Regions from separate parts of the Vibrio rotiferianus genome, predicted to be linked through region 2. Evidence: predicted binding sites of a transcription regulator. Region 2 holds the regulator's gene; each other region holds the start of a gene.
What was found. Region 2 encodes CRP, which controls carbon source genes, mostly activating them, when cyclic AMP is high. Its sites were predicted from a motif close to TGTGANNNNNNTCACA; they were not measured.
Positions count from the first base shown of each region.

Region 1: rppH (RNA pyrophosphohydrolase) is a predicted target of CRP. The motif match lies at 1,244-1,259, and genes of this name have one in related genera.
Region 3: recB (exodeoxyribonuclease V subunit beta) is a predicted target of CRP. The motif match lies at 1,256-1,271, and genes of this name have one in related genera.

Region 1 is NZ_CP018312.1:2,595,703-2,597,980, forward strand. Features, by position in the region: gene ptsP (phosphoenolpyruvate--protein phosphotransferase) at 1-563, opposite strand, end outside; gene rppH (RNA pyrophosphohydrolase) at 573-1,091, opposite strand; gene mutH (DNA mismatch repair endonuclease MutH) at 1,710-2,278, shown strand, end outside.
Region 2 is NZ_CP018312.1:104,671-106,948, forward strand. Features, by position in the region: gene BSZ04_RS09495 (DUF1338 domain-containing protein) at 1-493, shown strand, start outside; gene crp (cAMP-activated global transcriptional regulator CRP) at 676-1,308, opposite strand; gene BSZ04_RS09505 (phosphoribulokinase) at 1,548-2,278, opposite strand, start outside.
Region 3 is NZ_CP018312.1:586,316-588,593, reverse strand. Features, by position in the region: gene recB (exodeoxyribonuclease V subunit beta) at 1-1,158, opposite strand, end outside; gene recC (exodeoxyribonuclease V subunit gamma) at 1,480-2,278, opposite strand, start outside.

The sequences.
Region 1 (2,278 bases), 840 kb from region 2:
TCAAACCAGAACTCACCTATCGCAACCCCCGTTGAGGCAGGTAAGCCTTTCATCACTGTGGGTGTTGAGGCTAATTGCCAATGACCAAGGCTTTGAGCATGTGCGATCAACACAGCAAGCTGCGCTGACAAAGTGACCAGAAAAGATTCTTCCATCTCACTAAACAAACGTGGCTCTTTTTGCTGAATCACCAACACGCCAAGTACTTGTTTGCGATGAATAATCGGAGTACCAAGGAAGGAGTGGTATACCTGCTCGCCTAATTGGGGGAAGAATTTGAAGTCAGGGTGAGTGGAGGCTTCGGCTAAATTTAGCGGTTCAGCGCTGCGCTTAACTAAGCCAACTAAACCTTCATTGAAGTTGATATGGATGCTATCACCTTCAAAAATAAGGCCTTGAGTTGCCATCAACTCAAGGCGCTGCATTTCTTGGTTAGCAAGATAGATAGTACAACACTCAGTGCATAGGGCTGCACAAGTCTCTTTTACCAGAATGTCGAGTGCAAGATGGAGATCATCGACTCTGGAGACTTTTTCAACTATTTCCCTTAGCTGACTGAGCATAATAATCCTCTATCTACGTTGCTTTTTTCTTTTCCCTTTCGTCTTTCGCTCTCGAAAAGGCATGGCTAAAGATGCAAACTCTTTCATTGCTCGGCGGTATACGTCTCGCTTGAAAGAAACAACTTGCCTAACTGGATACCAATAACTTACCCAGCGCCAACCATCAAATTCAGGGGATTTTCCACGCTGCATATTGATGTGCGACTCATCGCAATCCAATCGCAGCAGAAACCATTTCTGTTTTTGGCCGATACAAACAGGCTTGGAGTCCCATCGCACCAATCGCTTTGGTAGTTTATATCTTAACCAATGACGACTTGTTGCAATGATCTTAACGTCTTTTTTCGTCAGACCGACTTCTTCATATAACTCCCTGAACATAGCTTGTTCAGGTGTTTCACCTTCGTCAATCCCACCTTGTGGAAATTGCCATGAGTGTTGCCCGTATCGTTTAGCCCAGAATACCTGACCATGGTTATTACAGATCACAATACCAACGTTCAGTCGGTAACCATCGCCATCTATCACCGGCTAACCTCTATGAATAATTTTTTATTACCGTGATTTTTCCACATATCCCCATTACTAGCAAACTTACTGATGTGATATGAGCAAGATTTATTACCTTTGAACCATTTTTGGATATCTTTTGAGCAATCATTACTTTATCAACACAGGATTGAGACATAGCCCACATTTATTCACCTTTTCTGTGAATAACTTTGTGAAGAAAACAAGATCAATAAAGTTTTTTGCTCAAAACCATCACAAACAAGATTATTCACAAAAGAGAAAGGCAATCATAAGATATTGACTTTTAAGGTAAATAAATGAAATTAGCTTAATTAACGATCTAACTTTTATTGATGATCTTTTCACCAAACTCAGATCGGTCAAAGATCGCTCAATTGGCAATTTATCCACATTAGACAGGTAGGACTTCATGATATCTCAATAAAATCAAGTCACACTCATCGCTTAAACCCCTGTTTATTCATCCAGCCCAAGCAAAGATCCTATTGGTCACTTCCTAATCTGTGGATAAGTTATGAATTGATCATTCTTAATCCAGCTCGATGAAATCTTCGACAGAGGATTTTATTTAAATTTGTTAGACTAGGCGTTTTCCAATACCACTTTGTCATTATGAAACCAGAACCACAATCCGAAGCTGAACTGATGGAACGTGCGCAAGAGATTGCGGGATTAAGCTTTGCTGAACTCGCAGAAGAAGCTGGTATGACCGTTCCTGAAAACTTGAAACGCGATAAAGGTTGGGTCGGTCAATTACTAGAATGGCATTTGGGTGCACCCGCAGGTAGTAAGCCGCAACAAGATTTCGCCAAACTAGGAATCGAGTTAAAGAGCATACCGATCAGCTACTCTGGCAAACCATTAGAAACGACCTTTGTCTCTGTCGCACCATTGACTGGTGTGCAAGGTTTAACATGGGAAACGAGTCACGTGCGCAACAAGCTCTCCCGCGTGCTTTGGGTTCCGGTTGAGGGCGAGCGCGAGATTCCGTTGGCTGAGCGCCGCGTTGGGAGCCCGTTGATTTGGTCACCGGATGAAGAAGAAGAGTTGACCCTGAAAAACGATTGGGAAGAGTTAATGGATTTGATCGTACTGGGCAAGTTTGATCAAATTTCCGCCAGACACGGCGAAGCGCTTCATCTACGTCCTAAAGCCGCAAATGCCAAAGCACTTACTGAAGC
Region 2 (2,278 bases):
TGAGTGCTCACCAGAGCTACAAGCCATCGTTCATAAACTGGTAGAGCAGGTTGATGCTTCTAAACTGACAGGCAGTGACTTCTTGTACGGCGGACGTTTGTGGGACCTTAGCTATGCTGACTTCCAAATCTTAGCGAAAGAGAGTGAGTACGCTTCTTGGCTTGCTGCGCACGGTTACGGAGCTAACCACTTCACAGTGAGTGTGAATCAGCTCAATCAGCACCAAGAAGTGAAGCAGGTAAACGACCACCTACGCACAGCTGGTTTCACTATTAACGAGAATGGCGGTGAAGTAAAAGGCACGCCAGAGGTGCTACTAGAGCAATCGTCGACCATGGCAGACAAAGTGCCAGTGACCTTTGCTGAAGGCGTTGAGGTGATTCCTGGTGGCTTCTATGAGTTTGCTAAACGCTACCCAATGGATAACGGTGAGTTGTACCCAGGGTTTGTGGCAGCATCGGCAGATAAGATCTTCGAGAGTACCAACGGTTAATAGATATGAGGCGAGAGCGCTTTGAGAGGGTTTTTACTTGGAATCTGAGAGGGCTTCATCTCAAAGGATGAAGTCCGTTGTGAAGTGCAATGCTCTCGACTCTCAATGTCTAACTCCCAAAAAAGAAAAAGCCACCAAACTTACATTTGGTGGCTTTTAAATTTTTTAAACGTTAATCGAGATTAACGAGTCCCGTAAACAACGATAGTCTTACCGTGCGCAGAAATTAGGTTCTGCTCTTCTAGCATCTTCAAGATACGACCTACTGTCTCACGAGAACAGCCAACGATTTGACCGATTTCTTGACGAGTGATCTTGATTTGCATGCCGTCTGGGTGCGTCATCGCATCTGGCTGTTTAGCAAGGTTCAGAAGAGTCTGAGCGATACGACCAGTTACGTCTAGGAACGCTAGGTCACCCACTTTTTGGCTAGTAACTTGTAGACGACGAGCCATTTGCGCAGAAAGGCGCATTAGGATGTCTGGGTTAACTTGGATAAGTTGACGGAATTTCTTGAAAGAAATCTCTGCCACTTCACAAGGAGATTTAGCGCGAACCCAAGCTGTACGCTCTTGGTCTTCTTCGAATAGACCAAGCTCACCAATGAAGTCGCCTTGGTTTAGGTAAGAAAGGATCATTTCCTTACCTTCTTCGTCTTTGATAAGAACCGCAACAGAACCTTTAACGATGTAGTACAAAGTCTCTGCTTTTTCGCCCGCGTGAATTAGCGTGCTCTTTGATGGGTACTTATGAATATGACAGTGTGAAAGAAACCACTCTAATGTTGGGTCGGTTTGAGGTTTACCTAGAACCATAATATCTCACTTCCTCTGCAGGGTACGCTTGCGCTATCCATATTTTAGCTAAGCCTGAATTGGCTTACTAGAATAAGAGCACTTTTTATATGCTGCAAGCTCTCTTGTGTTTCGGTTAGAAATAGTATCCTTTTTCGGAAACGATTTCTTGATTTTAATCGTGCCATGATTGAGATTTTGTAAGCAAAACTGTGCACATGATCACGGTATGAAAAGTAAACACTCAATTAACGAGGTTTTTAACCAATTTTCCCAGTTTCGATGAGTTGCTGCAGAATCGGCCTCACTATGAGCTCCATTGCAAAGCTCATCTTACCGCCCGGCACCACAATGGTGTTATGACGAGACATGAATGATCCATCAATCATCGCCAGCAAATACGGGAAGTCGACATTCTTGATTCCGCGTAGGCGGATCACCACGAAACTCTCATCCAAACTCGGGATGCCTTTCGCGTTAAGTGGGTTGGAAGTATCAACCGTTGGTACACGCTGAAAGTTGATATGTGTACGAGAAAATTGCGGGGTAATGTAGTTCAGGTAATCGTCCATCGAGCGTACGATCGAATCCATTACCGCTTCTCTTGAGTGGCCACGATCGCGCGTGTCACGAACGAACTTTTGAATCCATTCCAAGTTCACGATTGGCACCATGCCAATTAGAAAGTCAACGTGACGCGCCACGTTGACGTCACCATCTACGACACCACCGTGTAAACCTTCATAGAACAGTACGTTGCTGTCTTCAGGTAAGTCTTGCCATGGTGTGAAAGTGCCAGGCATTTGATTGTAGGGTACCGCCTCATCAAAGGTATGCAGATAGCGACGCACACTGCCAGAGCCTTCTTCACCATACTTTCGGAAAAACTCTTCTAACCCTGGGAAGTCATTGGCTTGCGGACCGAAGTAGCTGATGTGTCGACCTTGTTCACGAGCCTTACGGATCTCGACATCCATCTCCGGACGAGTAA
Region 3 (2,278 bases), 480 kb from region 2:
TTCGTCGATCATCGCAACCGGATAAAGCGTACGGATACGCTCTGTCAGTATTGCGGTTTCATCGGTATCAATCGAGGCAGAAAGCTGAGTCAGCAAGTCATCAAATGACAACCATTGCTTCTGATTTTTTGCTTTTGCCAGCATCACGCGACAATGCTCAATCGCATGCGCTAATAATGGCGCTTTTAAGCTTATTGGGTTGGCAAGAAAAGCTTCAATCGCCTCAAACACTGGGTGCTGTGGCGCAGTGCCTTTCGGCGTTTTCTCAAATAACACATTCTGCGCGAACTTCTCCAACTTATCTGGATAGTCATAGCCCGTGGTTTCTGTCGCAGCCCAAGCGTTGACCGCTTCTAGCCACGTCGGTAAAGACTTTTTGGTGTAGCTGCGCTTGTTGACGTCGGAATCAGCAATCAGTGCGAGGAAATCCTCTTGGCTATCACGCCACTGGCCTTTCAAAGCATCAATTTGCTTTAAGTTTTGCTCATGCAAATCGGCAAGGCTACCTTGCATTGCAGGGACAGAGAGACTTAGCGGTGCACCCGTGAGGTAGTTGCTAATGTCATACAACAGATCCGATGGCGAACCCCATAGTTGGCGTACTTCTCCCGCCAAAGCGAATGGCAGCGGGTAGAAGTTACGACGCCAGTAATCGGCAACCACTTGCGCTTTAAGATGGCTTTCGTCTGTCACAAACTCATTATTGAAACGACTACCAGATTCAAATGCGTTTTGCGTCAGCATGCGTTGGCAGAAACCGTGAATGGTGTACACCGCGGCTTCATCCATTTGGCGCTCTGCTTGCAAAAGGATCTCGGCGGCTTGCTTATGATCCTCAATTTCTTCCAATAAAGGCTGAATCACAGGATCTGAGCTTTTCCCGCGAGCGAATGCGATCCTCGCGTCATGAATACGCGCACGAATACGATCACGCAGCTCCGCCGTTGCGGCTTCGGTAAAGGTCACCACCAGAATTTGATCCACGGTCAACGGCACGCGGTGTTTGGTATCTGTCGTGCCATGCCCTAGTAGGAGTCGCAGATACAAACCCGCGATGGTAAAGGTTTTACCCGTACCTGCCGATGCTTCAATTAACCTTGCACCATGCAGTGGAAAAGTCATGGTTTGCAGTGGAGTTGGAACTGACATTTGCGCCATAACGCTGAATCTCTCCGGATTATCGACTGACCGAACTGTGATCTGTCGTTAAAAATTCTATTTATATGTCTAACAAGTTGGAATATTTAGAGGTTAGTGGGATCTCACTCACGGTTATCCTGATCTTCAACCGCTAGTATGCGCGTCACGAGATGAGCACTGATAACAGATCAATCACTTTAACGTATTGATAAATGATCAGGCTAAACACTCAAACGAATCATGGTCCCTCTGACCTTGTGGCCGTACAGCGAACGCCCTACAAAAAATAATGATTTTCTGGCGGCCACCCTACTCTCTTTTTTGTCTAAATAATCCAACTTACTTTTCATCATCGGCATCCATCGCCGCCAATCTTGCGCCTTGAAGAACCAATGCGGTCAGCGTGCGAACTTCTGCTGCAAGCTCGTCATTCCAAGTAGACCAAATACGCGAAATATACGCGTTATTTCCTTCTCCTGGACTCATGTAGCCATCATTGAATGCATCCGCCATTTTCTTCAGCGATTTCTCTTCGTCATCAGCCCAATGACCACGACTAAAGCCCGCCTCAACGCACGCCAGTGCTGTTTTCGGGAAGTATGGTAATGGCTTGGTCATGCCTTCAAAAAACAAACGCACTAATTCAGCAAGTAGTTGTTTTGCTTGCGCAGCGTCTGCCATTGCTGGGTAAACCAAATGCACTGCGCCTTCCTTGCGGTCATAACCGATAACGTGGGTCTTTCTAGCGTGACCAGAGGCAGACATAGCAAGATGATCAATCCATGCAGCGAGGTAATCCTGCGCACGAATTTTACCGCTGCGGTAGCGAATCAAACCGGACTGATAGCATTGAGTTAGCCAACCGGTTAGACGGATGTTTTTTCCTTCACCAAGCACATCGAAGGTAAGGTCGATTTCTAAATCGTCTTGCGGAGCACCGGATAAGAACGCCAACTTATCCACCAGCTCTTCCGCTTGCACGCGGTTGGTTTCAAACTCGATATCACCAAATGCACCAACGGGTAACTTGCCCTGCGCGCGTTGCTCACTCATAAAGTGCTTGAGCACGTCTGCTTTTGCGGACGGTTGAGTAATGGCGGTTTCAAGCAAGGTTTCCAGTAGCTCATCACGCATTTGA